Regions from separate parts of the Salipaludibacillus sp. CF4.18 genome, predicted to be linked through region 1. Evidence: a T-box and tRNA genes for the amino acid it is inferred to sense, from the RefSeq annotation. Region 1 holds a T-box; the other holds one or more tRNA genes.
The links. The T-box of region 1 lies ahead of argS (arginine--tRNA ligase). A T-box ahead of a tRNA ligase gene usually reads a tRNA of that ligase, here a tRNA-Arg.
Positions count from the first base shown of each region.

Region 2: it has a tRNA-Arg gene. The T-box ahead of argS (arginine--tRNA ligase) is inferred to sense a tRNA for this amino acid. The anticodon was not compared.

Region 1 is NZ_JBIMEV010000007.1:112,308-128,589, forward strand. Features, by position in the region: gene ACHABW_RS07255 (DUF3899 domain-containing protein) at 1-3, shown strand, start outside; gene ACHABW_RS07260 (uroporphyrinogen-III synthase) at 130-936, shown strand; gene ACHABW_RS07265 (hypothetical protein) at 1,088-2,305, opposite strand; partial or broken gene ACHABW_RS07270 (rhamnogalacturonan lyase) at 2,366-4,789, opposite strand; gene ACHABW_RS07275 (GNAT family N-acetyltransferase) at 5,408-6,193, opposite strand; gene argS (arginine--tRNA ligase) at 6,243-7,925, opposite strand; T-box leader at 7,998-8,223, opposite strand; gene ACHABW_RS07285 (hypothetical protein) at 8,341-8,592, opposite strand; gene ACHABW_RS07290 (TIGR04104 family putative zinc finger protein) at 9,073-9,369, shown strand; gene ACHABW_RS07295 (M20/M25/M40 family metallo-hydrolase) at 9,500-11,146, shown strand; gene ACHABW_RS07300 (ferritin) at 11,244-11,744, opposite strand; gene ACHABW_RS07305 (response regulator transcription factor) at 11,876-12,475, opposite strand; gene ACHABW_RS07310 (sensor histidine kinase) at 12,511-13,620, opposite strand; gene ACHABW_RS07315 (fatty acid desaturase) at 13,773-14,795, opposite strand; gene ACHABW_RS07320 (methyl-accepting chemotaxis protein) at 15,041-16,039, opposite strand.
Region 2 is NZ_JBIMEV010000012.1:78,269-94,550, forward strand. Features, by position in the region: gene bcd (branched-chain amino acid dehydrogenase) at 145-1,245, shown strand; partial or broken gene ACHABW_RS10355 (butyrate kinase) at 1,375-1,532, shown strand; gene lpdA (dihydrolipoyl dehydrogenase) at 1,710-3,134, shown strand; gene ACHABW_RS10365 (thiamine pyrophosphate-dependent dehydrogenase E1 component subunit alpha) at 3,220-4,215, shown strand; gene ACHABW_RS10370 (alpha-ketoacid dehydrogenase subunit beta) at 4,222-5,205, shown strand; gene ACHABW_RS10375 (dihydrolipoamide acetyltransferase family protein) at 5,223-6,518, shown strand; gene ACHABW_RS10380 (metal ABC transporter solute-binding protein, Zn/Mn family) at 6,735-7,874, shown strand; gene ACHABW_RS10385 (BrxA/BrxB family bacilliredoxin) at 8,269-8,682, shown strand; gene ACHABW_RS10390 (hypothetical protein) at 8,834-9,184, shown strand; tRNA gene ACHABW_RS10395 (tRNA-Arg) at 9,270-9,344, shown strand; gene ACHABW_RS10400 (aromatic acid exporter family protein) at 9,507-10,475, shown strand; gene ACHABW_RS10405 (L,D-transpeptidase) at 10,527-11,036, shown strand; gene prli42 (stressosome-associated protein Prli42) at 11,080-11,187, opposite strand; gene ACHABW_RS10415 (acyl-CoA mutase large subunit family protein) at 11,370-13,013, shown strand; gene mce (methylmalonyl-CoA epimerase) at 13,029-13,865, shown strand; gene ACHABW_RS10425 (acyl-CoA carboxylase subunit beta) at 13,867-15,414, shown strand; gene ACHABW_RS10430 (M20/M25/M40 family metallo-hydrolase) at 15,585-16,282, shown strand, end outside.

The sequences.
Region 1 (16,282 bases):
TAAAAAGTACATGCCTACTCCTATATGCTGGCGTGCTGGCGGTACTCTAACTCTCTCTTGTGAAAGGAAACGACGACTCTGATAATATAGGTTATAATAATACACAGACTACTATATAGAAGGGACGCGATTCACATGAGTTTAGAAAACAAAAAAGTCGTGCTTGCTGCTTCAAGAAAAACTGAAGAAATGAGTACACTAATAGAAAAACAAAAAGGTACTCCTCTCGTTCGTTCTCTTCAAGGAACTGTATTTTTAAATGACAAACAAGTGAAGGAAGATCTTGAAAGAGCTCTTCAAGAGAAATTTGACTGGATGATTTTCACGACTGGTATGGGTGCGAATACGCTCCTCGATTTAGCAGAAGAAATGGAAATAAGGGATCAATTTTTGCAGATGATGAAAGATACGGATGTAGGAGCAAGAGGATACAAAACGTTTGCTGCCTTGAAAAAAATTGGAGTAAGTCCACTTGCAAAAGATGACGACGGGACAATTAATGGCCTAATTCAGTCATTGAAGCAATTTGACTTCAAAGGAAAAAGAGTCATGGTCCAGCTCCACGGCGAAAATGCCCCATCTCTTGTAACCTATTTAGAGGAAGCCGGAGCGACAGTCATGCAGATTCTCCCTTATAAACATATTGATCCTGACCTGGATACGGTCGAGTTATTTTGCCAGGAAGTGATGCAATCAAAAGTCAATGCCGTCTGTTTCACAGCTGCTATTCAAGTTAGATCACTCTTCAAATACGTGACAGAGAAAGGCTATACTAAAGAAATACTAGATGCTTTCGGCGATAATATACTCGCAGTTGCGGTTGGAAAAGTGACTGCTGAAGCTTTACGGGATGAAGGAATCGAGCGTATGGTCCAACCCGAATTAGAAAGAATGGGCGCAATGATTAAGGAACTTAGTCGCTATTACGAGAAATAGTGAATGAAACTAAATATTAGTAAAATATGAGTAATATAGTACAAGAAAGCCCTGAGCGAAATTCGCACAGGGCTTTCTTTCTTAATTAGATAACATTTACAAGGTAAATGTTCACATTACCGCCGCTCGTTTGTTCCATTGTTTTTTACTTTTAATTCTTATTCTTTCTTGGATTATTTACTGGCCCTTTACCTAGGTTATCCATTGGCCCTTTACCAGGATTGTTTAATGGTCCTTTGCCTGGATTGTCCTTATGACCTTTCCCTGGATGCTCCGGTTCAGGTACCTCTTCTAACTCGTCCATCGCTTTTTGTAATGACGCAATTTCAACCTGTAACTGTTCTTCCGTCGTAATCGCCTCAAGCGCTGCTTCTGCCGCTTCAATAGCTTCTAGTAGCGATGCGTATGAGCTGTCTGTGAAAGTTTTCTCTTCATTAGAAATAGCTTTTGCTTCTTCAATGAGTCCTTCAAGCTCCGTTACATCTACACTCACTTCATCTTCAGGTACATAGTAAATTTCAAGACCATTGATTCGTTCCCCAATATTAAGGGTTAACTGTCCATCCGTCACTGTCACCTGTTCTGTTAATTCTCCAAATTCTCCGGATCCGGAGGCAATACTCCCAATACTTTCCCCATCGACAGAAAAGGTCGAAGTATTAGAGGCGATATAATCACCCGCAATAATATGAAGAAGATAATCTCCATCGCGAAGGTCGACGGTAAAATCGTAATCACCATCAATCACGAAATCTCTTCTTACATCATCAGGTCCACCTCGGTCTCGTTCTGCTACAGCTTTATTCAGTCCAAAGCCCTTTTCACTATCATAAAGCAAGCTATTTGCTACCTGCTCATAACCATACGCTGTTGGACTTCCCTTCGAACCAAAGTCGAATTTCACGTTGAAGTCTTCTACTGCAACAATTTCAATTCCATTTACACGAGCCCATGAGCCTGTAAACCCGATATTTAATTGTCCATCAGACACTGTAACCGTATCTTTATATTCTGCAAATTCACCGGCTTCTGTTCGTGTACCTCCTTGAGCGTCTTCATCCTCAAGAGAAAATGTCGTATCATTACTATCTGTTTGTGCGCCCGTAATAATTTTTACGTCGTACTCTCCATCAGGTACATCGACCATTAATTCACTGCCATTAGCCAAGATGAAATCTCTTCTTAAATCATCGGGTTCACCTTGGTCTCGGTTCCCGTCTGCCGCTTCAGCAAAACCATATCCTGTTTCTTCGTCATAAACCATGTTATCGGTAATTTTTGTGTACCCATTTGCTAATGGGCTCGTCGAGGATCCAAAGTCAAATCTCCAACCAGGACCTAAATCAACAATTTCTTCTAACCCGTCCATAGCAACCTGTAAGTTTCTCACCACACTACTAACTTGGTACTGATAGATTATTTGTTCAAGTTCTTCCTCCGCTTCGGTAATAGCTTCTTGCAACGTTTGATAAGACATTTCTGTGTAGGAATTATTTTCATTTGATATCTCTTTTGCTTCTGCAATTAAATCTTCTATTTCACTCACATCAATTTCTGGTCCTTCTTCTTCAATAAACTCTAGTTCACCAGAGTAATTAGGAACCGGAACGAAATCCCAATCAATATCTGATGCAAAATAAAAGCTTGGATACGCAGGCTGATTATAACTGCCGTTTTGCCATGCAATCCCCGTTCTGTATTGAATGTCATGCATTAATGTATACATTTTACGATCAGTAACTTCTGTATTTGTGTAAATACGAATTGCGGAGCTATCCTCAGTACGAACAAGAAGCTCTTCTCTCCAATCACCAAACACATCCGCTACTAATGAAGGATTACCTTTTGTCCCGTTGTTGGTCCTAGTCCCATCAGCAGTTAATAGTCTACCATTCTCCCAATCATCAATTGTCGGTGTCGCATTTCCTGAACCATTGATAAGTTCAGTTGTCATATCCGAATCCCATTTGATGTTCATATTTGTTCCAGGGGTATTGGAGCTAATTACTTTTCCATCAGCAGCCTTTAAATTACGGTTCCATGTTTCCAAACCTCGTTCTCCCCGGACAACATCACCGATCATGCCGCGCCCTTCATCATTGCCAGTATACTCTCCATGTATTACTTCCCCTGTAGCGGCATCACGTAGCGCTTTACCATATGGCGCCCAAGCAGAAGCTTCGAAAACAGACCAAATCTCTAACCCTGGTCTATCGGGATTAATATCCGAAACATGTAGCGCATCTCCGTGACCAAAAATGACATTCTCTCCAGGTGCTCCACTTCCTTCAGGAAGGTCTGCCATTGAGCTATATAACAATGTTCCATCATGATCAAGTGTTGCACCACCATGGATAATCTCATGCTTTCCATCTCCATCAACATCAGCTGTACTAATTTGATGATTTCCTTGACCTGCTAACCTTGCAAAATCCTCATTTGAGCCAGCTGCTCCGTGAGGAGTATCATTGAAAGGATTGTTCATCGGCACGTGCCCACTATCGGCAACCCATACCTCTTGCAGATTTTCCCCATCCCAATCATAAGCAGCGAAGGTCGCCCTAGTATAATAGCCACGATTGAAAACTGCAGATGGGTTCTCCCCATCGAGATAAGCTACCCCAGCATTGAAACGGTCTACACGATTGCCGGGCTCAATTCTACTATAGGCATAATCTCCCCACATTAGGCCATCATCACCGCGAGCAGGTTCGTACTGAATCGTCTCCAATTCAGCACCTGTTTCACCGTTAAAAATAGTTAAGTATTCAGGCCCATCCAAAATAAAGCCTTCGAAATTACGTAAGTCATTGTTACTACTTCGGCTAGGTGCATAAACATCCATGAAATAATCAACTAAACTTTCGGCATCCTCTCTAGAAAGCGGGTAGTCATACTCCACATCTGTGCCCAAAGCCTCTTCCAGTGTTTCAGGCCAATTACCGGCAGTAACTTCTTCATGCTCGTGCCAATTCATAAATACATTAACGAGATGATCATAATAATCATCCGCATTTTTCCGGTAATCATCTTCGTTGCTGTATCCAGCATCAATGTCCTCATCCGGCATAGTAATATACTCTTCTGACTCAATCTCTCCATTTTCATCGAAGTTCATCACTTTAGTGCCAGGAGCAGTCTTAAACATAATTTCTGCTTTTCCATTACCATCAAAATCATAAACTAAAAACTGAGTGTAATGTGCACCTGAACGGATATTTACACCAAGGTCCATTCTGTGCAAAAGTGTCCCATCAAACTTATACGTATCAATATACGTATTACCTGTATATCCTACTTGCGAGACATCCTTAGAATTTGATGGATCCCATTTTACGATAAATTCATATTTACCATCACCTGTTACATCACCCACACTCATATCATTAGCACTATAAGTATAAGAATCCCCAGCTGGAGTCACACCATCTGCTGGCGTTTGTAACTCTAAATCATAATAGGAATCCTCCCATGGCATTGCTATATCACTTACATCGCTCGTTTCTTCCCCATCTACTACTGCAGTTACGTAATATTCAGAGGCACCTGTTCCATCTTTATCTAAATAGTTTGTGCTCGTCTCCACGGTATCCAAGAGTTCTCCATCTCGATAAACATTGAAATCTGTTCCTCTTTGACCATAATCAGAATATCCTGTTACTTCATCTGACAAGAGTCTCCAGCTAAGAAAAACTCCTTCAGAGGTTGTTGTTGCAAGCAATCCTCTATCAAGGTCTTCTAATTGAATAGTAAACTCTTTTTCCGTCTCAGACTTTACCGTTGTGGATACAGCTTCTTCTGTATCGCCAACAACAGCGGCTACCTTGAAATAATGCGGAATATGAGTAGACATTTCAAAGGTATAAGTCGCATCAGTTACTGTTGCTACCTTTTGGTACTGAACGTTTTCCACGTTTTTATCGGCCCAATAAACAACGTACTCACCGGCTCCCTCGTAATTGGTCCAGCTAAGAGAAACGGTCGACTCTGTCACTCCAGTTACATTCAATCCTGTAACAACCTCAGCCTCTTCTGCAGATACTTCACTTCCTGAAATACTAATACTCGATAACACTGAAAATAGCATCATAAAAATCATGAAAATAGATATACTTTTCTTCCTATACATTTTACTCCTCCTCATATTTTAAAAATGTGTCCAAGTAACGCACTATATTTGATCACTTTTTCTAAACCCCGCCTCCTTTGGAAAATAAGATTGAATTTCTTTGCCACACTTAACTTTAAAGCGCTTACATTTACTTAGTTACTTATGGAAGTCTCATGGTTGTAGGGGAGGTTATGATATTCTTGAGGTGTGTTAAGTATACAAACAAGTCCGAATTTTTAAAATACTAAAAACAACTAAAAACTATTGAAAAGTAATACACACATTAATAGAAGGTATTTAGCATACTACTAAATACCTTCTACCGAGTTAATCTGTTCTCTATAGTATAAAAAAATACAACTATCTCACTATCTCATAATGGCTATATACCGGGCCTCTATCAAAACCTACTTTTTCTGCAAGTCTTACAGAAGCTTTATTTATTACATTACAGTCCCAAGTCGGGATGATATTTTCATCGAGACATGTAGCGATGAAATGTTTTGCTAATAAGAATCCCAGTCCGTATCCCCTGAAATCATCCTCTGTAAATATATCAATTTCCGCTTTTCGATTACTTCTATAGATGGATATGCATTCACCCACTAGTATATCGTTGTGTAACGCACAGACTCCAATTCCCCAAGTGAAAAAGGAGTCGACATTTCCCCAATTACTTTTATAGTAACTGTCTCTATACTTTTCACTCATATTCATTAAGTCTCTCGTTATCGATTTTACTTCTGTCTGTATGGCTGGAACAGTATCTTTCATTTCATAGAATCTCTCCGCATTAAAAATAAACCAAGTTCTGGTGGTTTTCACTATGGTAGTCTTGTGCAGGATGTTCTCAATATAAGTATCCCAAGCTGCATTACCAGAAAAAATCATCAGACTTTCTTCGTTTTTTTCGTCAATTAACTTCTTAAAGACTTGTATACACGAATGACTCTGCTCTCCGCACACAAAATATTTTCCATTACGTGTTTCTACTACTAACGAGCGTGGGTCAACCTTGTCATCCGTGTAAATATTTCCTTCAATGAAACCATCTACAATTGCATCAGCAAAGGTCGGTACCGTTGCTGAATTTTCTTCGAGAACGTTTTTCACCATTGGATAGTCTTCCTTTTTCAATTTAACCATTCAAGGATCACCTCTTCTTTAGGCGAATATTTATTAAGTTATTACTACCTTACATTTTTTCGGGTGCTTGCAGCCCTAGTAATCTCAACCCTTCTTTTAAAACAGTTTTAACCGAATACACAAGGGATAACCTAGCTTGTCGTTTACTAGCGTCATCCAACATCCTTACAGACCCGTAATACTGATTAAACGCTCGTGACAGTTCAACAACGTATTTGGCAATTTGTGATGGATCCGAGTTTTCCGAAGCTCGTTTGATCACGTCTGGAAAATACATTAATAGTGTCACAACGGACCATGCTTGCTTGTCATCGCTCCCTGCATATTCACTTTCTTTTTCGAATTGACCTTTTATTAAAAGGGAGGATGCTCGGGCATGGGTATATTGCACATATGGTCCAGTCTCACCTTCGAATCTCAGCATGTCCTCCAGTGAAAATTCAATATCATTGCTTCGATGATGCTTCAAGTCATGAAAGATAATCGCTCCTGTACCGACATGACGAGCCACCTCTTCCTTCGCTTCAAGCTGAGGATTCTTTTCATTAATATTTTTCATAGCAAGCGAAATTGCCTCTTGGATGACTTCTTCTAATAATACAATTTTCCCTTTTCGTGTCGACATTTTTTTGCCGTCCTTCAGCATCATCCCAAAGGATATGTGTTCCATGCCTTTCTGCCATTCATAGCCCATTTTCTTCAATACAGTAAATAGCTGTTGGAAATGAAGGCTCTGTTCATTTCCGACTACATATAAAGATTTTTTAAAATGATAATTTTCCTGCCGGTAGAGAGCCGCCGCTAAATCTCTTGTCGCATAAAGAGTTGAGCCGTCTCGTTTCCTGATCAGACACGGCGGCAAATCCTCTAACGGAACAACATGCGCACCTTCAGATTGTTCAAGCATCTTTTTTTCTTCCAAAAGATCGACAATTCTTTGCATCTTGTCATTGTAAAATGCTTCCCCATGATAAGAGTCAAACGTGATTCCCAGTTTCTTATAAATCTTCGAAAACTCTTGTAATGATTCTTCCCTGAACCACGTCCACAACGACCTTGCTTCCTCATTGCCTTCTTCTAACTTCTTAAACCATTCCCGGGCTTGATCATTTAAAGAGGGATCGTGCTCCGCTTTCTCATGAAAGTGAACGTATAGTTTTAACAACTCCTTAATAGGGTCCTGCCTTACGGTGTCTTCCTTCCCCCATAATCGGTAGGCAACAATTAATTTTCCGAATTGCGTTCCCCAGTCTCCAATATGGTTGATCTTTACCGTTTTGTATCCGCACTTTTCAGCGACTAGTGCCAGTGAGTTTCCGATCACGGTCGAGCGCAAATGTCCCATTGAAAAGGGCTTTGCGATGTTTGGAGAGGAAAAATCGAGGGTGACTACCTCTCCCCGGCCTATATCTAGATTCCCATACTCTTGAGCAGATCGATTCACCTCATTGATCACTTCGTTAGTCACTTTATCTCTCTTCAAAAATACATTCACATAACCACTTACCGCTTCTACTTTCTCCACCAATGGATTCGTGATTTTACTGGCAATATCGCTTGCGATACTTTGAGGTGATTGTCTGAACAGCTTTGCAAGAGTAAAACAAGGGAACGCCAGATCACCCATATAATCATATTGCGGCTTTTCAAGCATATGCTCAATCTGCTCGCGGCTTAGCTGACCCTCTAAACTATTAAAAACTATCTCTACAACATCTTTTTTGATTTTCACCGTGAATCCTCCTCGTAGATTTTAAATTTTCCCGAGGCAGAAAGACACAAAAAACTCCCGCCTCTTTAACGATAAAGAGACGAGAGCTATAAATTTATCCCGCGGTACCACTCTGATTGTTTCTATCCTATAGAAACCACTTGGCGTTGATAACGAGGTCCTCCCCGGCTTTTCCCTACTTTTGTTTTCAAGAAAGCATCTCCAAAGTGCGCTTCATGATTCGCTAAGTATCAGGCTTACACCGTCCCCGACTCGCTGTTCCCTTACAAATCACTACTCTCTTTGTCACTGATATGTCTGTATTAATTTCATTCGAATATTATTTTAAATCTTACCACGATAATTTAAAAAATCAAGATCTCTATATCCATTTAAATGATTTATCCCTATATTTCAGTTCTCTGTCGCTATTAATTTATTGCACTGATAGATCATCAATTTTAGGTTCTGAAAATTGCAGTCCACTTGCCGCACCTTCAACCTTTGTTTTGTAATCGATTAGATACGCGTTCAACTGACCTTTATACTTTTCAATAATGTATTCAATATTATTTGCATTGCTTTCCAATGAGACAACCTTTTTTTCAAATACAAGCCACTCAATTAGATAGATTAAACTTTTGAATTCCTCCACTTTAGCTTCATTATAAAGTTCCTGGATGGTCATACATCTTCCCCCTTTTCGCATTTACATATAACGGAAATGTTCCACGTGTAACAAAATCAGGAATGTTGCGTTGCTATTAGTTATTTTTCCCTCACTGTCTTATATGCGATACATTCCAATTAACGCTTCGTCATTTTTCCTCTATAAAGTAAGTACAGGTGATAATAGAAAAAGGAGGAGGTATATCTCTTAGTTATTAGTCCTTATGTTAAAATGAATAGACTGACTGTGATTACTAATGAGAGAAAAATGGGGGTGTAGAAATGAAAAAGTACATGGCTTTAGTTTCAGCATCAATCATTCTAAGTGCCCTTCTTTTCCCGAACCGGTGCAATGATGCTGAATAAGTTTTTTGTTTGGAAGAATTACCAATCGCTTTCGTGAGGCAAATAAGCCTTTCGAACTAACGCTCAAAGGTACTGAATAAGTAAAACTTAACTTTTTCAGTACCTTCATTTTCAGAAAGATGGAGGTTATATTTTGAATTTACCTACCTGTTGGTCGTGTCAATACTCGTTTAAATGGATCCAACTATTATTTATGACTGGAACCAAACAATGCCCATCCTGTGGAGCAAAACAATATAATACTTCTCGAAAAAAACGAAAAATAGTATGGATCGGCCCCGCGTTAGCAACGTTAATGCTGGTGCTATTAAATATCTTTCATATCTCTTTAATGAATGTTCTTTTACTAGGGTTACTTCTACTGTTAATTGCCTTGGTTATTAGCCCCTTTACATATGAGTTCACCGATAAAAATGAGGGCGTATTTTGAATTTTGGGGTACTTATCCGGTAACAGGAGATAGTGATTAAGCTGTTTACCTCTCCGATTTTAATGATTTAGGTGTTATGATTATCCCATGAATAAGGAAGATGCATATTTTAATAAGAGGAGGTTAAAGCATGGCTAAGATGTTATGGAATACACCCGAAGACTTACGTAAATTGCTATGCGAGCTTGTGAGCTGGGAGAGTCGAACCTTCACACCAGGTGAACGAGAGTTTCCCATTAAGCTGCAAGAAAAAATTAAAAAGTTATCTTATTTTAAAAATAATCCCCATCAAATTTCCCTTCATGATGTTGATTTTGGCAGAAAGCTTTTAACCGCATTATATAAACACCCAAAAGCTGTAAAGACAGTCGTTTTAATCAGTCATTTTGATACAGTGCAAACCGAAGAATACGGTGAATTAGAGCCATTTGCATTTCATCCGGAAGAACTTACCTTAAAACTTCATGATCGAAAACATACGCTTCCTGAATCAGCACGGATCGACCTTGAATCGGGAGACTATTTGTTTGGTCGTGGAACAATGGATATGAAAATGGGGCTCGCCACTCATATGACCCTTATCGAACAAGCGAGTATTGAGGAATGGCCGATCAACCTATTACTTCTAACGGTCCCGGATGAAGAAGTTAACTCTGCAGGTATGCGCATCGCAATTCCTGAACTGTTACACCTTCAAGAGGAGCATGATTTGGAGTATTCGCTGTTTCTAAATAGTGAGCCTTCTTTCACCCAGCACCCCGGTGACGAAACGCATTATATCTATACAGGAACGATGGGAAAGATTATGCCAGCCGCTCTTTTTTTCGGGAAAGAAACTCATGTAGGTGAGCCATTGAGTGGAATGACAGCCAATTATATTGCTTCCTTTATGACTCAGCAAATGGAATGGAATGCGATGTTTCGGGAACATGACCTAGGTGAAACATCACCACTTCCTGTATCGCTTCATCAAAAAGACTTGAAGCTTGAATATTCTACACAAACTCCATACCGAGCTTCCGCACTTTACAATGTTTTTCTCATGAAACGTAATGCAGACGAAATATTTGATTTATTTGAAGAAGCTGCCCTGGACGCTGCTAGCAAGTGCAATATCTCCTATCAAGAGATTTGTAGAAGAGAAAACATTTCTGGTGTGGGAGAAGTGAGGGTAATTCGTTATGAGGAACTTTTAAAGCACGCTAATCATAAGTTCGGGGAAGCTACTGTGGAGAAATTAATCGAAGCCTTCACAGATAACACACTTTTAGATGACCGTGAAAAGTCGCTTGGAATTGCAGATGAGTTAATGATTCAATGTCCGGAATTAGCTCCGGCAATGGTAATTTTGTTTGCCCCCCCATATTACCCGGCTGTGAATTCATCCGAGGATTCTGGGATTGCAGATGCCGTAAAAGTTATTAAAGCTACAGCTGCTTCTCATCATGCTAATCTTGGTCATATTCATTATTTTAATGGGATTTGTGACTTAAGCTACCTCCGTTATACAGATAGTGGAGGAGAATTAGCAACCTATAAGGAAAATACACCTGTTTGGGGTACAACCTATTCCATTCCTTTTGAAGAAATGAAACAACTGCAAGCTCCTGTATTGAATGTAGGTCCCTTCGGAAAAGATCCTCACCAGCGAACGGAACGATTACATCGGAAAAGTGCGTTTGTTCACACGCCATCTATATTAAAAGAATTGTTAAAGAGTATGATGGGCAAACAAAGTGGTACCAAAGCCGATATAGAGATGCGGTCCGTAGAATAACATAGCAAAGTTTATGAAACATATTTTTAATAGTAAGTTTCATAGAAAAAACGGAAAGGTCCTTTTAATAGACCTTTCCGTTTGCTTTACTAGTTATTTATTCTGCAGTGAATTTTCGCTTTCCTAGCTCATCTTCAAGCATAAAGAATGCATTACTATCATCGTTAATACGTTTCAGCTTTTGAATGAGGTTATCAAAAGTCGCCTCTTCCTCAACCTGCTCTTCAACGAACCAGTTTAAGAATGTCATTGTTGCATGCTCCCGTTGATCCAATGCTAAGTCAGAAAGCTTATAAATCTGCTTCGTTACTTCTTTTTCATGCTCAAGTGATTTTTCAAAAGTTTCGAGTATCGAAGAAAAGTTGTTGTTTGGAGTAGGCAAGCTAGCTACTTCGGCCTTTTCCCCCATGTCATTGATAAAATGATAGAATTTCATCGCATGAAAACGTTCCTCTTCCGCTTGTGTTAGAAAGAAGCTGGCAAATCCATCAAAGCTTTCGTTGGAACAATAAGCAGCTGTAGCAAGATATACATGTGCAGAATAAAATTCATAATTCATTTGATCGTTTAATCCTTTAACTAAGTCTTTACTTATCATCTTCTTCACCTGACCTTTTCACAATTTTTTGTTCTTATTTATTATTTTCCTTCTTTTAAGGCTAACATATAATTCGAAAATGAGTTAGTGAAATGGTATGCAGTCTTATGGGAAAATTTATCTCTAGCTTCTCACTTAGACCAACCTTTCTCCTTAAATCGTGTTATTGCTTCGATTCGATTCGTGACTTCTAATTTTTCAAGGATAGAAGAAATGTAGTTACGAACTGTCCCATTAGTAAGATGGAGCTCGTCCGCTATGTCTTTGGTACTTTTACCAGCTGCCATTAATGCAAGAACATCATTTTCCCGGTCAGTTAAGGGGTTTTGTGGACTATAGAATTCATCCACCAGTTCCGGAGCATAAATTCGCCGCCCATCCATCACACTTCGGATTGCATTAGCCAATTCCTCACTCGGATTATCCTTTAGCATATAACCGTTTACCCCTGCTTTCACAGCACGCTGAAAATAACCAGAGCGGGCAAATGTAGTGAGAATAATGACTTTGCAGTCCAGTTCTTTTAATTCTTCCGCTGCATCAAGTCCAGTCCTTTTAGGCATCTCAATATCCATGATGCATACGTCTGGATCATGTTTATAAACGAGATTCACAGCATCTTCCCCATTACTTGCACTTCCAACTACACTCATGTCTTCTTCTAAATCGAGTAAAGCAGCCAGCGCTCCGAGCAGCATCTTTTGATCCTCCGCAATAACAATTCGTATCATACTTTTTCTCACCCTCTTCTTTTTTTGCTTAGCCTTTACTTATAGTCACCAGGTACATTAATCACAACTGTGGTACCGTTCTCTGCATAGATTTCCAAATTACCGTTAACAAATTCTAATCTTTCCTTCATTCCTTTTACACCACTTTTTTTTGCTCGACTTTTTGAAGTGTCTATTCCAATCCCATTATCTTTTATTTTCACCGCAAGATCCCTGTCTTCTGATTCGATAATGATAGAGCAATTTGTGGCCCCGCTATGCTTCACTATATTAGTTACCGCTTCTTTTACACACATACTCACGACATTCTCCGCAATAAGAGAAGTGTTCGGAAGTTCCAAAGACCCCTTGAAATGGAAGTCAATATTTGCTGCCTGTAATATTTGCTGTACACGAGGTATCTCATCTTCTAACCTCGTACCTCTCATCTCTGTGACTAGTTCTCTTACTTCTTTGAGAGCAATTCTTGCAGTATTTTGAACATCTTTAATCTCAGTCCTGGCTTGATACGGATTTTTGCTAATAAGTTTTGCTGCCAAATCACTCTTTAGCCCAATTAATGAAAGTTTCTGACCCAGAGTATCGTGAAGATCTCTGGAAATTCGCTGACGTTCTTCTAACTTAACGAGTTCAGATATACGCTTGTTTGCATCCTCCAATTGGCCTTGAAGTCGCTCCTCTTTATTTTTGTTATACGTACTTACCGGAAGAAGAATAACAGCAACTATACTGAGAAATACAAAGGGTAGTTGTGTTATAAACACACTATGGGCGATAAATCCATAATAACTTGTTCCAAATGTGCTAATAAGAAGGATCGTGTATAACGTAAAAAAGGCCCCCCGATTTCTGAGATTGCCAATAAAGAAAGCTAGGAAAAGGAAAAAATATATATAGCCAAACAACAGTGTCATAGCCGTTGCTATTGCAATTTGTAAACTCGCACCTAAGTATATAATCCAGCCATGTGACGCAAATGACAGAACATAGCAAATAAAAAAACCGACGACCATTGTAATTCCAATAACAATTTGTAGTGTGGAGGAATCTTGCACTATGAAGTAAAAAGGAAGGATGTAAAAGACGATCCATACGTATGGACTAAGCCCTGTATTCTTACGAAACTTTTGGTTCCAATTTTTCAAGTCCTTCCCTCTTTTCCATGGATTTTCTTGAATTTATGTGTATTGTACCACATGTTAGCACCTGGGGGTTTACCCAGGTGCTAACGTGGCAAAGCATGTTTAGTTTTGTTATTTTTTATATACAAGGAAAGTTTCCTTAATCTCTTTATTCGTTAATTTTTCACTAAATCATTTTCAAGCTTTATTATTCTTTTAGCTTCTCCAAACGTAACGAATTTTTTCGCGTTTTCGTCCCATAAACGATATCGAAGTGATTTGAAACTTGTTGCTATTGTGATTGTTGTAGCTTTCTGAAGTGGCTGTGATGATTCATGAGCCTTCTCCAAATTATAGTTAGGAACTCTAGGGCTTAAGTGGTGCACGTGATGAAAACCAATGTTTCCTGTGATCCATTGTAATACTTTCGGAAGTTTATAATACGAACTTCCTTCTACTGCTGCCTGTACATAACTCCACTCATCACTATGTTCAAAATAAGAATCTTCAAATTGATGTTGAACATAAAATAACCAAATACCCATCATTCCTGATATTAATAGCATAGGAAGCTGAAGCATAACAAATGTCTGCCAACCTACTAACAAACTTAAAATTGCATAAAGAGCAACAATAGAGAAATTAGTTACATACAGATTGATTCTCTCTTTACGTCTCGCCTTTTTAGTATTGAAACGGTATTGGAAGGCGAAAACCGCAAGTGGACCAATTCCCAGCATAACGATAGGATTACGGTAAATTCTATAACCGATTTTTGTCCCAATAGAAGCATCTTTATATTCATCAACGGTAAGGAGCCACATATCACCAGTACCTCTTTTATCAAGGTTACTGCTTGTTGCGTGGTGCGTATTGTGACTGTTTTTCCATTGTTGATAAGGAACTAAAGTTAATATCCCCGTTATCGTACCCACTATTTCATTTGCCTTCTTATTCTTGAAAAACGATTGGTGACAACAATCATGAAAAATAATAAACGTTCTAACCAAAAAGCCAGCTGTGGCGATTAAGAAAGGAATAGTCAGCCAATAGGATACAGATATACTTAAATATGCTGAATACCATAGGATAACTAAAGGAACTAGCGTATTAATTACTTGTTTGACACTTGCTCTTGTGTCATTTTTTTCATATGGAGCCATTTCTTTTTTTAATTTAGCAATATTTGAATTACTCATTACAGCATTTCCTCCTTGTATGAGACTCCTGAAATTCGAATGTCTATATTCAGGATTAATCTTACTTTATAAGAATAAAGGATTTATATGCCCTAGTTAAGTCATAAACGTCAAAACAAGGGTATGACATATGTCATATATACTTGAATTTATCGTAGGCTTTCGCTAGACTTATTCCGATATTTCTCCAAAAAAGACTGTTCAATACGATATATAACGTTTATTCAACTATCCTATCTATTTATTTACGCGATTGATTCGATAACAATCACTGTCCATCCTTTTCCTTTATAAGCATTGTATCCATTCGTTAAACAATAAGCGTGTATTTGATTGTTTTCAATCACATATCCATGAGTTTCCTTACCTGACAAAACATTGTTCACTGCTGTCATGTCGGTAAGTTTTTTCTCTAATATACCTGATCGATCCCTTGAGGCAATGATGTATCCTTCAGAATTAATAACATATAACTTACTATCTTCAGCAATCTTTACACGATCGATAATATCATAAATAAAATCCCAATTAAACCTCGTAGTAAGTACTCCTATGACTTTACCCGAGTCATTATGGATTGGACTGGAATAACCCATTGTGTATCCACCAACAACGGATGAATGATACATGTCAGTCACGTGCACCTTATTTGTCTGAACAGTTTCTTTAAACCAATCTCGATCGGACATACATTTTCCGACCTCGGTTTCATTCTGAGAAGCTACAATAATCTCCCCATTAATATCAACGACTAACAAATCAAAATAAACTTCATAAATCCTATATATGTTCGTCAAAAATGAATGTGCGATCTCCTTATTCTCTTGTGTAGGGCTAATTAGACAATTCTTCACAGCATCAAAAGTCGCCCAAGCTTGGACATCACAATTTCTCTCAAATAAATTCCGGTCAATCTTATCAATCGTGTCAAAGGCAATATCTACGGTTCTTACAGCAATTATTTCATTCGCTTTATCTCGTATATTACCTATAATTTTTTCACTTTCCTTACTAGCACCAAGACTTTCCTCGGCAAATTTCTTGATTTCGGTTGCGACAACTGCAAAGCCTTTACCAGCTTCTCCAGCTCTAGCGGCTTCAATTCCAGAATTTAAAGCTAAGATATTTGATTTCCTCGATATACTTTGAATATTTTTCATGACACCTTGCATATCACTATTTTCCTGCTTTAATTCACTCATTAATAGCGAAACATTCAAACTTTTATTTACTTTCTTGTCCACTACTTTGTCCCCCCGATTATCTCTATAACGCTCTGGAAATTGGATAATGCTAATCATTTTAATTAACAATATTTAGGTATTATATCACATGTTTTACAAGATAGTGAACACGTTCACAAAATTAATCAAAATGACACTATTCAATTTTGATGTTTTCAATAGATTATTCAACACTCTTCTAACGATGGTGAAAAGTAGGCAAGTCAAATACAACATTTGAATTCTGACGATTCTATAAATCGC
Region 2 (16,282 bases), on a different contig from region 1:
GTGGATTCTTAATAAAACGCAAAGCGTCTTTATTGACCCGGACAGGTAATGATAATGATAGATGCTGCAGAAAAGCTTTGAAAGCGAATGATTTTTACATCATCCTGTTAAAAGTTCAAAAAATACTAGTAGGGGGAAAATAAAATGGAATTATTTAAGTATATGGAATCGTATGATTACGAGCAGGTTGTCGTATGTCAAGATAAAGAGTCGGGACTAAAAGCAATTATATCTATTCATGATACAACGTTAGGTCCTGCTTTAGGTGGAACTAGAATGTGGACATACGATTCTGAAGAAGCTGCCTTTGAAGATGCCTTACGATTATCAAAGGGGATGACGTACAAAAATGCGGCGGCAGGACTTAATTTGGGTGGAGGGAAGGCCGTAATTATCGGTGATCCAAGAACAGATAAGAATGAAGCGATGTTTCGAGCTTTCGGAAGATTTATACAAGGTCTAAACGGACGTTACATTACGGCAGAAGATGTCGGTACTACTGTGGAAGATATGGATCTTGTATATCAGGAAACGGATTATGTAACAGGTATTTCACCGGCGTTTGGGTCTTCTGGTAATCCTTCACCTGTGACTGCATATGGCGTTTACGTGGGGATGAAAGCAGCTGTTAAGGAGGCATTTGGGGATGATTCATTAGAAGGGAAAACGGTTGCTGTACAAGGTGTAGGAAATGTGGCTTATAATCTTTGTAAACATCTTCATGAAGAAGGAGCAAAGCTTATTGTCACAGATATCAACAAGGCAGCTGTAAACCGAGTAGTTGAAGAATTTGGTGCCGAAGCAGTTGATATTAATGATATTTATTCAGTAGATTGTGATGTTTATTCTCCTTGTGCATTAGGGGCAACGATTAACGATAAAACGATTCCTCAACTAAAAGCGAAAGTAATTGCTGGAGCTGCCAATAATCAATTGAAAGAAAATCGTCATGGGGATATTATTCAAGCAAACGGGATTGTCTACGCTCCTGATTATGTCATTAATTCGGGTGGGGTAATAAACGTAGCGGATGAATTAATCGGATACAATCGTGACAGAGCGATGAAAAAGGTTGAAACAATTTATGATAGTATTTCTAAAATATTTGAGATTTCCAAACGTGACCGTATTCCTTCATACGTGGCAGCCAACCGAATGGCTGAAGAAAGAATTGAAACAATGAGGAAATCGAGAAGACAATTCTTATCTAATGAAATGAATGTGCTTAGTCGTGGAAGAGGATAGATAATGGAAGGCGGGGTGGTCTACTCCGTCCAATTCCAGTTGGTACATACAAAGTAAATGCTTTAATGTTAAAGGATCTTAGAGACGAATTTTCGGGACAGATGCATTGAATTTAGGCGGATTAGTACAGCCTATGGAAAAGAATTTGTCTATAAAATCATCTCTCGTGTAGAATGGTTATCAAGGTAATTGTAAAACCAGGTGAGAATGAAATGCAGGCTTTAATCCCAGGTATGTTAAGAGTTTTACGAGGAATTGAAGAAACAAAAGATTATTCCATTGTATAAACATCATATTTATTGGTAAAATCAGTGAATACAAATCTTTTTTTGAATTCTATTGATCATAAGACCGAATGTGTAAGGGGTCATAAGAATTTTTAGTATCTCTCTGCACTTCGGTTAATATAATATTTTATCAATACTATTCTTTTATCTTGTCAAAATAAAGAATGGGGGTTTATCATGACTAAAGAATATGATCTGGTCATATTAGGAGCTGGTACAGGTGGTTATGTTGCTGCTATACGTGCTAGTCAGCTTGGTTTGAAGGTAGCGGTAGTAGAAAAAGAAAAACTCGGTGGTACATGTTTACATCAAGGGTGTATCCCAAGTAAAGCTTTATTACGAAGTGCTGAAGTATTTAAAACTGTCCAGAATGCAGAAGAGTTCGGTGTTATGACAGAAAATACTTCGTTGAATTTTTTAAAGGTGCAAGAAAGAAAAGCCGCAGTTGTTGAACAACTATATAAAGGTGTTCAATATCTTATGAAAAAAGGTAAAATCGATATTTTTGAAGGATTCGGCAGGATCTTAGGGCCATCAATATTTTCACCTTCAGCAGGAACAATTTCAGTTGAAAATAATAGTGGTTCTGAGAATGACATGCTCATTCCAAAAAATGTGTTGATTGCAACCGGAAGTCATCCAAAGTCACTTCCAGGTTTGACGATGGATGAAGAACATATACTTTCTTCAGAAGGTGCTCTTCGTTTAGAAAAGCTGCCAGAGACAATTACGATCATTGGCGGAGGGGTTATTGGAGTAGAGTGGGCTTCGATGTTTGCAGACTTCGGCGTAGAAGTTACGGTACTTGAATATGTTGACCGCATTCTTCCATTAGAAGATGAAGACATATCTCAAGAGATGGAGCGAGCATTAAAGAAAAAGGGAGTCAACGTCTTAACCGCTGCGAAGGTGTTATCTGAAGAAGTAACGATAACAGATGGACAAGTCCTTGTAACTTTCGAACACGATGGAAAAAAGAAAACTGTCAAAGCCGAGAAAGCTTTGGTCTCTGTTGGACGTTCTGCTAACATAAAGGATATTGGTCTAGAGAATACAGACATCCAAGTGAAAAATGATGTCATCGCAGTGAATAAAAAATACCAAACGAAAGAATCTCACATATACGCAATTGGTGACGTGATTGGTGGACTACAACTAGCTCATGTAGCTTCACATGAAGGTATCGCTGCTATTGAACACATGGCTGGAGAAGAAGCACACCCTGTCATAGAAGAGTTCGTTGCAAAATGTACATACTCATCTCCAGAAGTAGCAAGTATCGGGTTAACGGAGCGGACTGCAATAGAACGTGGCTTTGAAGTAAAGACCGGTAAGTTCCTGTTTAAATCAATTGGCAAGGCGCTTGTTAATGGGGATAGCTCAGGTTTTGTAAAATTTGTATCTGATTCTAAAACAGAGGATTTACTCGGGGTTCATATGATAGGTGCGCATGTGACTGATCTGATTTCAGAAGCTGCATTAGCAAAAGTCCTGGATGCCACGCACTGGGAAGTGGCTTCAACTATTCATCCCCATCCTAGTTTATCAGAGATTATGGGAGAAGCTGCGCTGGCGGTAGACGGAAAAGAAATACACGGTTGAAAACAATTGGAATGCGTAATGGATTCTCATGTAAACAGACGACAAAAAAATAGATAACTTTTAAAAACAAGGGGAGGTAGTTCTTATGAGTGAACTTCAACACCATAAAGCTGGATTAACGGATGAAGAAGTTTTGAAAATGTATGAAACGATGCTTTTAGCACGAATGATCGATGAACGAATGTGGTTATTAAACCGCGCAGGGAAAATTCCCTTTGTTATATCTTGCCAAGGGCAGGAGGCGGCGCAAGTCGGAGCCGCAATGGCATTAGATAAAACGAAAGACTATATATTGCCATATTACCGTGACATGGGGATCGTTCTTCATTTTGGAATGACTGCAAAAGACTTGATGCTTTCCAACTTTGCGAGAGCAGAGGACCCTAATTCAGGAGGTCGACAAATGCCTGGACATTTTGGTCAAAGGAAAAATCGGATTGTAACTGGATCATCCCCTGTAACGACACAAGTCCCGCATGCAGTTGGATTTGGACTGGCCGCTAAAATGAAAAAAGAAGATTTCGTCGCTTTTACCACATTCGGAGAAGGTTCTTCAAATCAAGGAGATTTTCATGAAGGCATTAATTTTGCCAGTGTGCACGATCTTCCGGTTATTTTTATGTGCGAGAATAATAAATATGCTATCTCAGTTCCGCTAGATAAACAGCTGAACATTGATAAAGTTTCTGATCGCGCAGCAGGATATGGTATCCATGGAGAATCAGTAGACGGGAATGATCCTATCGCCGTCTATGAAGCGATTTTCAAAGCAAGAGAACGGGCTGTAAAGGGTGAAGGGCCTTCGCTTATTGAGACGGTTACATACCGTTTAACACCGCACTCGAGTGATGATGATGATAGTAAGTACCGTGAAAAAACAGAAGTAGATACAGCAAAAGAACAAGATTCGATTCACACTTTTGGAGCATATTTAACTGAAATTGGCTTATTAACAAAAGAGAAAGAAGAAGCGATTCGTGCTAAATTTCGTAGTGAAATCGACGAGGCAACGGATTATGCAGAAAAGGCGCCTTATGCTGAACCTGAATCGATGATGAACCACGTTTACGGAGAGGAGTGATTATATATGCCAGTAATATCGTATATCGAATCAATAACTAGAGCAATGAAAGAAGAAATGGAACGAGATGAAAATGTCTTTGTGCTTGGAGAAGATATTGGAAAACACGGGGGAGTCTTCAGGGCAACAGCTGGACTCTATGATCAGTTCGGAGAAAGCCGTGTGATGGATACGCCTTTAGCCGAATCAGCAATTGCCGGAGTTGCAATTGGTGCAGCCATGTATGGATTGCGTCCTATTGCAGAAATGCAATTTGCAGATTTTATTATGCCCGCAGTGAACCAAATTGTTTCAGAAGCAGCGAAGATTCGTTATCGGTCAAACAATGATTGGACGTGTCCGATTACTTTCCGTGCTCCTTACGGTGGTGGTGTTCATGGTGCACTATATCATTCACAATCGATTGAAGCGATGTTTGCAAATGTCCCTGGTTTGAAAATAGTTATGCCTTCGACTCCTTATGACGCGAAGGGTTTATTAAAAGCTTCTATTCGTTCAGACGATCCAATCTTATTTTTGGAGCATAAACGAGCGTACCGATTAATAAAAGGAGAAGTACCAGACGAGGATTACACGCTGCCAATCGGGAAAGCTGATATAAAACGTGAAGGAGAAGACATCACAGTTATTACTTACGGTCTTTGTGTTCATTTTGCATTGCAAGCAGCAGAAAGTCTGGCTGAAGATGGATATGAAGCACATGTATTAGATCTTCGAACAGTTTACCCCTTAGATCAAGAAGCTATTATAAATGCAGCTAAAAAGACAGGTAAAGTTCTTTTGATCACGGAAGATAACAAAGAGGGAAGCATTATTAGTGAAGTAGCAGCTATTATTGCTGAGAATTGTTTATTTGAATTAGATGCACCAATAAAAAGATTAGCGGGAGCAGATATTCCTGCAATGGCCTACGCACCTCCATTGGAGAAAAACTTTATGATTAATCCTGAGAAAGTGGAAAAAGCTATGCGGGATTTAGCGGAGTACTAGAATAGGAGGTTATATAGATGGTAACAGAAATTACAATGCCTCAATTAGGTGAGAGTGTTACAGAAGGAACGATTACAAAATGGCTTGTGAAGCCAGGAGATAAAGTGAATAAATATGATCCTCTTGCGGAAGTAATGACGGACAAAGTCAATGCAGAGGTTCCTTCCTCATACACGGGGGTTATTAAAGAATTAATTGCACAAGAAGATGAAAAAATTGATGTTGGGAAAGTTATTTGTTATATGGAAGTAGAAGGACAAACTGTGAAACAGGAAGAAGATAGTCCCTCCTCTGAGGATAAAAAAACATCAGATGCTGTTCAGGAACAAACTAGTTCCTTACAGGAGGTTGAAGATTCCTCTCATAAAAAGCGTTATTCACCCGCTGTGCTTCGATTATCACAAGAACATGGTATTGATCTCACTGAAGTCAATGGCTCAGGAAAAGGCGGCAGAGTGACCAGAAAAGATCTGCTTGCGCTTATTGAGAAAGGTTTTACGCCAGAATCAAACGAAATATCCGAATCTTCAACCGCTGCTAAACTGTCTGCAAAAGACAGTGTTGCTGACGCTGAAATTTCGAACTATAAAAAGTCAGCTACTTCTTCTGACGATAGGGTAATCGAGGTTCCCGTAAGTGGGGTTCGTAAAACGATTGCTGAAAATATGGTCAAATCTAAACATGAGGCACCTCATGCATGGATGATGATCGAAGTAGATGTAACGAACCTTGTTCGCTATCGGGAAAAAATAAAAGGTGATTTTTTAAAAAATGAAGGAATTAAATTAACTTTTTTACCGTTTTTTATGAAAGCCACAATAGATGCGTTAAAAAAATATCCTGAAGTAAATTCGAAATGGGCAGGAGATAAAATCATTCAATATAAGGATGTTCATCTTTCCATGGCCGTTGCTACTGATAACGGATTGTTTGTGCCTGTCATTAAACACGCTGATGAAAAGAACATCAAAGGGCTTGCCCGTGAATTGAATGACATTGCCAAAAAAGCGCGAAACAATTTATTGAAGCAAGAAGATGTGCAAGATGGAACATTTACTTTAAATAACACAGGTTCCTTCGGTTCGATTCAATCACAGCCAATTATAAACTCACCTCAAGCAGCGATTCTTTCGGTGGAATCGATTGTTAAGCGTCCAGTTGTTCTGGAAAATGATGCGATAGCTATTCGTCATATGGTGAATTTATGCATGTCATTAGATCATCGTGTATTGGATGGTTTAATCTCCGGTAAATTTATGGGGCACATTAAATATGTATTAGAGAATATGAATGAGAATACATTGAATATGTAAAAAACTGAAAGATTCAATAGAGTGTTTTAATAACGCATAGAATGAGCGCGAGAAGCGTATCTTTCTGTGTGTTATTTTATTGTTCTTGGACTTAAGAAATAAGGAATACATATTTAATCATGAATCGTAATCATTATTATTTACAAATCGTAATTTGTACGATATACTTCTGTTTGTAAATAAAACAAAACGTAATAGTTACGAAAGGGGAAGAAAATGAAGAAACGAATAATTATTTTTTCTGTTCTTTTAGTTACAGCAGTGATGTTATCCGCCTGTGGAGATAGCCAAAACACTGTGAATTCAAACAACAATGGGGAAGACGAAGCAAATGAATCTACCGAAACGATAGAGATTATGACGACGTTATTCCCTCTGGAAGAGTTTACAAACCGCATCGGCGGTGAGCACGTAAATGTGACTAACATCGTCCCAGTTGGAGCAGATGCACATACGTTTGAGCCTACTGCTAATCAAATGATCGAAATTGCTGAATCGGATTTATTTATTTATAATGGTGCAGATTTCGAGGGATTTGCAGATAGTATTAAGGATGCGGTTGACTCTCAAGATGTGAAAATACTAGCTGCTTCAGACGGAATAGATCTAATTGGGTTTGATCATAGTCATGATGAAGCAAGCCATGAGGAAGAAAACAATCATGCACATGAGAACAACGAAGAAAACAATCACGCACATGAGAGCAACGAAGAGAACAGTCATGCACATGAGACCAACGAAGAGAACAATCATGCACATGAGAGCAACGAAGAGAATAATCATGCACATGAAAATAATGAAACAGACACTGAAAGTACGGAGCATGCTCATGGGGAAGAAGATCCTCATGTTTGGTTGGATCCAATCCGATCAATCCAGCTTGCAGAAAATATTAAAGACGCTTTAGTGGAAATTAATCCGGAAATGGAAGAAGAATTTACTGGGAATTTTGAAGAACTTAAATTGGAGTTAGAAGAATTAGATGATTCCTTTCAACAAATGGCTAATGAAATAACTCAAGATACAATTATTGTTTCTCACGCTGGTTACGGGTACTGGGAAGAGCGTTATGGTATTAAACAATCTGCTATTTCCGGTCTTTCATCAACAAACGAACCGTCGATTCAACAAATTCAGGATGTAATCGATTTTATGGATACTAATAAGATTAATTACGTAATGTTTGAACAGAGCATCCCTACAGATATTGCCGAAACAGTTCGGACAGAAGTTGGAGCGAAAGAGTTATGGTTACATAACATTGAAGCACTAACAGAAGAAGATGTCGAAAATGATGAAGATTATTTTTCCCTTATGGAGCAAAACATTGAAACACTAAGAACAGCTTTACAATAATATAACGGAGGTGACAGCAAGTTTCCATTACTTGCTGTTACTTTTTTAACAGGTAAGAATTTATAAATTTTTAGAGAATGTTGTATGCTTCGATCAAAGGAATCGAATCCGCTATAAGGGGACGCTTTGCGCGGGCAATGCTTCAGCCTCCTTGATAACAAAGCAACAAATTCAAGGCTACACACGCTGCACGACTGTTCTGAGAAAACCATTCCAGGCTAAGACAATGCAGCGGTTTCGCTCATTGCATATAGGATGTTCAAAAAGGTGAAAAAACTACCTTTTTGAACATCCTATATAAATAATCAAACAATATATTGGTAAACAACCGTCTAACGATGTAAAATAGAATTACAGTCCAACTATAGAAAGGGTGTAACTTGTGGAATTTCAAATGTTTATGAATGATGTAGTGCAAGCTGCTCGTAACGATATGATTGAAGCTGGATATCAGCAACTGGAAAGTCCAGAAGACGTAGAAGATGTTTTTAATAAGCCAGGAACTTCCGTTGTGCTTGTAAATTCTGTCTGCGGATGTGCAGGGGGCATTGCAAGACCTTCTGCAGCCTATATGAAGAACTTCGAAATCAAAGCAGATAATTATCTAACTGTGTTCGCTGGACAAGACAAGGAAGCTACAGAAAAGGCTAGAAGCTTTTTTAAAGGTTATGCTCCTTCATCTCCTTCCTTTGCACTTTTAAAAGACGGGGAAATCAAAATGATGTTAGAAAGACATGAAATTGAAGGTCATGAACCAATTGAAGTAGTCCAAAAACTCGAACAGGGATTTGAGACATACTTTAAGTAAACCCTTTAAAATAACAATTTATTGAAGAGACGGTGGAAACCGTCTTTTCTTTGTGGTATAATATTTCCGGTCGACTGATTTCACATATAAATGCACGCTATCACGGAATTTTTCATACATATTAAATTTTATCTAGGTAAGGAGTGTTAGGATGGAAGAATTATATAAACAAATCCAAGTTTATTTGAAAATGGAAGAGGAAATTCCATTTGATGAGTTTGAAAATTATTATAAAAAGATTATCAAAACATTTAATGAACAAGCGGATCAGTTTGCAGAAGAGGACGTTTGGAAAGCATTATTTATTTCCGAAAATGTTATGTCAAACGCAGAAGACCGCTCAAAACAGGAAAAAGGACAAAAAGCGAAAAAGTTTGCCAAAATGTCACAAAGACTTACCTTGTGGGCAAAGAATTTTGCCGGAAGACTTGGGGAGTTAGGCTATAACGAAGAACAATTGAACGAGCGTTTTGAGAAAATGTTTGAAGAAAAAGCAGAGTAATCTAAAGAAATTGTTAGAAATGGTTGATTTTTTTGAATGAAGTTGCTATACTCCTATAGTGCGGATGAAGTTCTTCCGCACCTTTGCGCCTGTAGTGAAATGGATATCATACGAGATTTCGGCTCTCGCGTTCCGGGTTCGAATCCTGGCAGGCGCACCATATACATATATTACAAAAACTTCAGTTTAGATACTGAAGTTTTTTTTAATTAACAGCAGAGAAATCTTTACATATCGTTTTAAAAGAATATATAGTGTAGACTTACAAAAAATACGGATAGAAAATAAAACTGTTTTATTTAGTAGAAATCAGGTGAACTACATGTTTAGAATCGGTTATCGGACAGTCAAAACAGCAGTTGGGGCATCGATTGCAATCATGATTGCTCAAGCATTTCAATTAGACTTTTTTGCATCAGCGGGAATTATTACTGTTTTATGTATTGAAAAAACAAGACGTAAATCAATTTCTATATCCTGGGCTAGATTCTTAGCAGCATTAATAGGAATTGCCTTTGCAGTGTTGATCTTTGAAACGATTGGTTACACTCCTTTGAGTGTAGGAATCGTGTTACTAGTGTTTATTCCTACGACGCTTTTGTTAAAGGTCAAGGAGGGAATAGTCACAAGTTTTGTACTTATGATGCACATATATACAGTATCTGATTTTAGTTTTGAATTGTTTTTGAATGAATTAGCACTAATATCAATTGGTATTGGTATTGCATTAATCGCAAATTTGTATATGCCCAGTAAAGAAAAGGGTCTTGAAAAACTTCAGTCTGAAATCGAAGACTGTTACGGCAAAATATTTCATGAATTTGCAGCGTATATTCGTGTAGGTGATAACATTTGGGATGGCAAAGAAATTACAGAAGCCACCACGATACTCCAAAAAGGTAAAAATCATGCTTTGCAAAATTTAGAAAACCATGTCCTCCGTTATGAAGATGTCTATTATCATTATTTTAAAATGCGTGAAAAACAGTTGGATATTATTGAACGAATGATGCCACTTTTAACATCTATGGACTATCAGGTTATTCAAGGTGATATGCTCGCGGATTTTATGGATGATTTGGCCGACGGAGTACATCCAAAGAACACGGCACATATTTATATCGAAAAAATTGAAGAACTTCGGGAATCTTTTAAAAATATGCCCTTACCTACAACAAGGGATGAGTTCGAAGCTAGATCTGCTCTTGCACATCTCGTAAGAGAACTAGAACAATACTTAATAATAAAAGAGCAATTTAAACCAATCAAAGAATATAAAGTGTTTCGTTGAATAAGAAGCATTGAAATGATGGAGAATAAGCGTAAAAAGGACTGAGACTTGATGTTTTCTATCTTTCTTGCTGTACTATATGTTATTTCACCCATTTGGCCGTTAGGTGAGAATCCTCTTGTAGGGGATCCTTATATCATAGTAAACACAACTTCTCACGAGCTTGCCTTTATAGATGATGGAGAAGTGAAGCAACAATTTGAGGTAGCAATTGGAAAGAATGGTGAGGATACCCCGCAGGGAGAGTTCACTGCTAGTGTAAAGGCAAAAAATCCTTATTATCGAAAAATGGATATTCCAGGCGGTGATGAGAAAAATCCACTTGGAACCCGATGGATTGGTTTCGATGCCAAGGAAACAGACGGCAGGGTTTATGGTATTCACGGGACAAATAGACCTTCTTCAATAGGGCATAATGTAACGAATGGCTGTATTCGATTAAAAAATGCAGATGTGGAAATATTGTTTGAAGAGATTCCATTAGGTACAAGAATTTTGGTTACATCCAGTGAAAAATCAATGGAAGAGCTAGGAATAGAGAACGGAGCTTTAAGCAGATAGAAAAAAGGGCAGCCAATTGTGGCTGCCCTTTCGTATGTCAATATTACAATGAGATTCCCATTAAAACAGTACCTAAAAACATGACAATAATCATCATGTACACGATTGCTTTTCGAAATTTACGGGGCATGTTTCTTCCCTCCTCTAACATTTCTCCTTTATATACTATAGTGTTATGAGCAATTTTTCAAGTAGATATGAAAAGAAAATCAAAGGAAACATGAGAATGACTGAAAAAAGAAAAGAAATACTTCATTCTTAAGGGGAGTCATGATATGTTATATTCAGATCATTCTTTTACCACTAAAGTAGGGCGTGAAGGAGGACAAAGCAATGGAAGAGGAAAAAAGTGAACTTCGAAAATGGCTGGAAAGCATCGAAAAAGAGTTAATCAACCGCCCTGAAAGAGAAAAAACATTCCATACTTCGTCTAATATTACAGTTAATAGAAGTCATTTTCCGAGTAAAATTGACAGCGCTTACATTGATAAAATTGGTTTTCCTGGCGAATTTCCTTATACAAGGGGGATACGTGGAACGATGTATCGCGGTAAGCACTGGACGATGAGGCAATATGCGGGTTTTGGTTCAGCCAAAGAAACGAATAAACGATTTCGCTACTTATTAGATCAAGGGCAGACAGGATTATCGGTAGCATTTGATTTACCGACTCAAATCGGATACGACTCAGATGATCCAATGGCGCTAGGGGAAGTAGGAAAAGTTGGTGTAGCGATTGATTCGTTAGAGGATATGGAAATGCTCTTTGATCAAATTTCGTTGAACCAAGTGAGCACCTCGATGACGATTAATGCTCCGGCTGCTGTATTACTGGCAATGTATATTGCTGTGGCAGAGAAGCAAGGGGTTCCGACAGAAGAAATTCAAGGGACGATACAAAATGATATTTTAAAAGAATATATTGCTAGAGGCACATATATTTATCCTCCTAAAGCATCAATGAGACTCATAACCGATATTTTTGCATATTGTTCAGAGAATGTACCAGCGTTCAATACGATAAGTATCAGTGGTTACCATATACGTGAGGCTGGCTCTACTGCTGTCCAGGAGTTAGCTTTTACGTTAGCCAATGGAATAGCATATGTGGAGGCTGCGATCGCAGCAGGACTCGATGTGGATCGTTTTGCACCAAGATTAGCATTCTTTTTTAACGGCCATAATGGATTTTTCGAAGAAATTGCGAAGTTTCGTGCAGCAAGAAGAATGTGGGCAAATATAATGAGGAACAGATTTCATGCAAAAAAACCGAAAAGTTGGCAATTGCGGTTTCATACCCAGGTGGCAGGATCTACTTTAACGGCTCAACAACCGGAAAATAATGTCGTTCGTGTTGCTCTTCAAGCGCTCGCTGCTGTTCTGGGAGGAACTCAAAGTCTGCACACAAATGGAAAAGACGAGGCTTTATCTCTACCGACAGAAGAATCCGCAAGAATCGCATTAAGGACGCAACAAATCATTGCTCATGAGACTGGTGTTTCCGATACAGTTGATCCTTTAGGTGGTTCTTACTTTATTGAGGCATTAACAGATGATCTTGAAAGAGAAGCACAAAAATATATTAAACAAATTGATGAAATGGGCGGGGCTGTGGCTGCAGTTGAAAAACAATACATGCAAAGGGAAATTCATCGTGCGGCCTATGACACGCAGAAGCGATTGGAAAATCAAGAAGATATTGTAGTAGGGGTCAATAAATTTCAAGTTGGAGACGAACAACAACCGGATTTAATGAAGGTAGACGAAGCTTTTGTGGAAGCTCAATTAAAGCGTCTGACCGCTATCCGTAATCGTCGAAATGAAAAGAAAGTACAAGAATTATTAGGCCAGCTTAGGTTAGCTGCAAGAGGCACAGATAATTTAATGAACGTGATTATAGAAGCGGTAAAAGAATATGCAACGGTTGGAGAGATTTGCCATGCCCTTAGAGATGTTTTTGGAGAATATCAGGGGTAATACAAGGAGGAGTCTATCGTGGATAAGATACGGGTATTAATTGCTAAACCAGGATTAGATGGACATGACCGAGGAGCTTTAGTTATCTCTCAAGCGCTGCGTGATGCAGGAATGGAGGTTATTTATACTGGACTGAGACAATCACCGAAACAAATCGTAAAAGCGGCTATTCAAGAAGATGTAGATGTCATTGGTTTATCGAGTTTGTCAGGAGCGCACAATGTGCTTTTTCCAGAAGTGCTTAACGTTTTGAAAGAAAATGAAGCCGAGGATATTCTAGTTTTTGGAGGTGGAGTTATTCCTCTGGAAGATGTCAAAACACTTGAAAAAAAAGGCATTCTCAAGATTTTTACTCCAGGGACGTCTACAAAAGTCGTGGAAACTTTTATAGAACAAGCTGTCAGAAAACATCGCGGAGAATATACAGGGAAAATAGATCCGCCCAAAAAAATTGATCATATAGGAATAGCCGTCCATTCATTAGAAGAATCGACAGCTTTTTATGAAAATCATTTTCAACTTAAAGTCCAGGAAATTATTGAAGTACCGGAACAAGGAGTCAAAGTAGCCTTTTTACCGATTGGAAATATGAAATTAGAGCTATTAGAGCCGCTTGGAAATAACAGTCCTATCCAGAATTTTTTAAATAAAAGAGGGGAAGGGGTCCATCATATTGCGTTGGCAGTAGATAACATTCAGGAGCGGTTAGAGCAATTAAAAGCTCAAGGAGTGTCGTTAATTGATGAGGTGCCAAAACAAGGTGCTGCAGGCTATCCAATAGCTTTTTTAAACCCTAAGAGCACACATGGCGCATTACTCGAACTTTGTGAAACAAAGAAAGGGGGCGAGTAATATGGACATGTACGATAAAATTAACGAGTTATATGATAAGCGGCGAAAAATTGAGATGGGCGGGGGAGATGACAGAAGAGATAAGCAGCATAATAAAGGAAAGCTCACTGCAAGAGAACGCATTGATATACTCGTAGATGAAGGAACTTTTGTGGAACTAAATCCGTTTATGGAACACCGATTTGATGAAGATGGCATGAAAAAAGGGTCAGCACCAGGAGAAGGTGTTGTTACCGGCTATGGTCAGGTGAATAAGCGTAAAATTTTTCTTTTTGCGCAAGATTTCACGGTTTACGGTGGCGCACTTGGTGAAATGCATGCTAAAAAAATTGCAAAAGTGATGGATTTAGCTGTGCAGAATAAAGCTCCTTTTATTGGATTAAATGACTCAGGAGGAGCACGGATTCAAGAAGGAGTGCTTTCTCTTGATGGATATGGACATGTTTTTTACCGAAATGCAATTTATTCTGGAGTCATTCCACAAATTTCAGTGATCATGGGACCTTGCGCAGGCGGAGCAGTGTATTCGCCGGCTATAACTGATTTTGTTTTTATGGTGGAAAATACGAGTCAGATGTTTATTACCGGCCCTAAAGTTATCGAAACAGTGACAGGGGAAACTATTTCTGCAGAACAGTTAGGCGGAGCATCTGTTCATAGTGCCAAGAGCGGAAATGCTCATTTTTCCTGTAAAACAGAAGAAGAAGCACTTCTTGAGGTCCGATCATTGTTAAGTTATTTACCACAGCATCAAGGTGAAAAACCTCCTAAAACAGCTTTTAAGAAAAAAGACGACTTTCTTTTTGATCTACTTGACCTTGTACCGATGGATCCTAGTAAGTCCTATGATGTAAGAGGTATCATTAAAGAGATTGTGGATCCTAACACGTTTAAAGAGGTACATAAAAATTTTGCTAAAAATGCAGTGGTTGGTTTTGCGAGAATGGAAGGATATTCGATAGGGATTATAGCCAATCAGCCGAAAGTGATGGCAGGTGGTCTCGATATTGATTCATCAGATAAAATAGCAAGACATATACGTTTTTGCGATAGCTTTCAAATCCCTCTTATTACATTTGAGGATGTAACCGGATTTTTTCCTGGGGTACAACAAGAGCACGGAGGGATTATACGTCATGGCGCTAAAATACTTTACGCCTATTCTGAAGCGACTGTACCAAAGATTACCGTGATTACGAGAAAGGCTTACGGAGGGGCTTATGTTGCGCTTAACAGTAAAGCGATTGGTGCTGATATCGTTTATGCTTGGCCGAATGCTGAAATTGCTGTAATGGGACCTCATGGCGCGGCAAATATTATATTTGCAAAAGAGATAAAGGACAGTAATGATCCGTCTAAAACGCGCGAAGAAAAAATAGAAGTATATCGGGAGAAATTTGCAAACCCATATATAGCCGCGGCAAATGGGATGATTGATGATGTCATAGATCCGCGGGAGACTAGAATAAAGCTTATCCAAAGTTTAGATATGCTAGCTGATAAAGAAGAAACTCGTCCGCTTAAGAAGCATGGAAATATACCTTTATAGTTTTTACGTGTTTTGTTTATAAGTGACGTATAGACTCAGGGCTCTCTGTGCGCCGAAAATACAATCTATTAATAGCATTTACTACCGAGATTTCTTTATAATTGGGAAGGGATCAAATAGTTTGCTACAATAACAAAGCAAACTATTTTCACATTGGAGGGAAATTACGGATGGTAAATGAACAACGATTAATCGAAGAGTTTTTAGAACTGGTGAAAGTGGATTCGGAAACCCGTTATGAACGCAAAATTGCAGATGTTTTAAAGAATAAATTTGAGAATTTAGGAGTGATTGTAAAAGAAGATGAAAGTACTGCTATTACTGGACATGGTGCAGGAAATCTGATTTGCACGTTAGAAGGAACTTTGCAAGTTGATCCAATTTATTTCACTTCTCATATGGATACAGTAGTACCAGGCAAAGGGATAGAACCCCTAATAGAAGACGGTTACATAAAAACGGATGGTTCAACGATTCTTGGAGCAGACGATAAAGCTGGCTTAGCAGCGATGCTGGAAGCAGTTCGTGTCATTAAAGAAAAAGAAATTGCGCATGGAACGATTCAATTTATTATTACTGTTGGTGAAGAATCAGGATTGGTAGGAGCGAAAGCTTTTAAAGCAGAGGATATCATAGCTAAGTATGGTTATGCGCTTGATAGTGACGGAGATGTTGGAACGATCATCGTGGCTGCACCAACTCAAGCAAAAGTTAAAGCAGTTGTACACGGAAAAACAGCTCACGCAGGTGTCGCTCCTGAAAAAGGTATTTCCGCAATAACCATAGCCTCTAAAGCAATTGCAGCAATGCCACTAGGAAGAATTGATGACGAAACAACAGCGAATATCGGTCGAATCGAGGGCGGAAG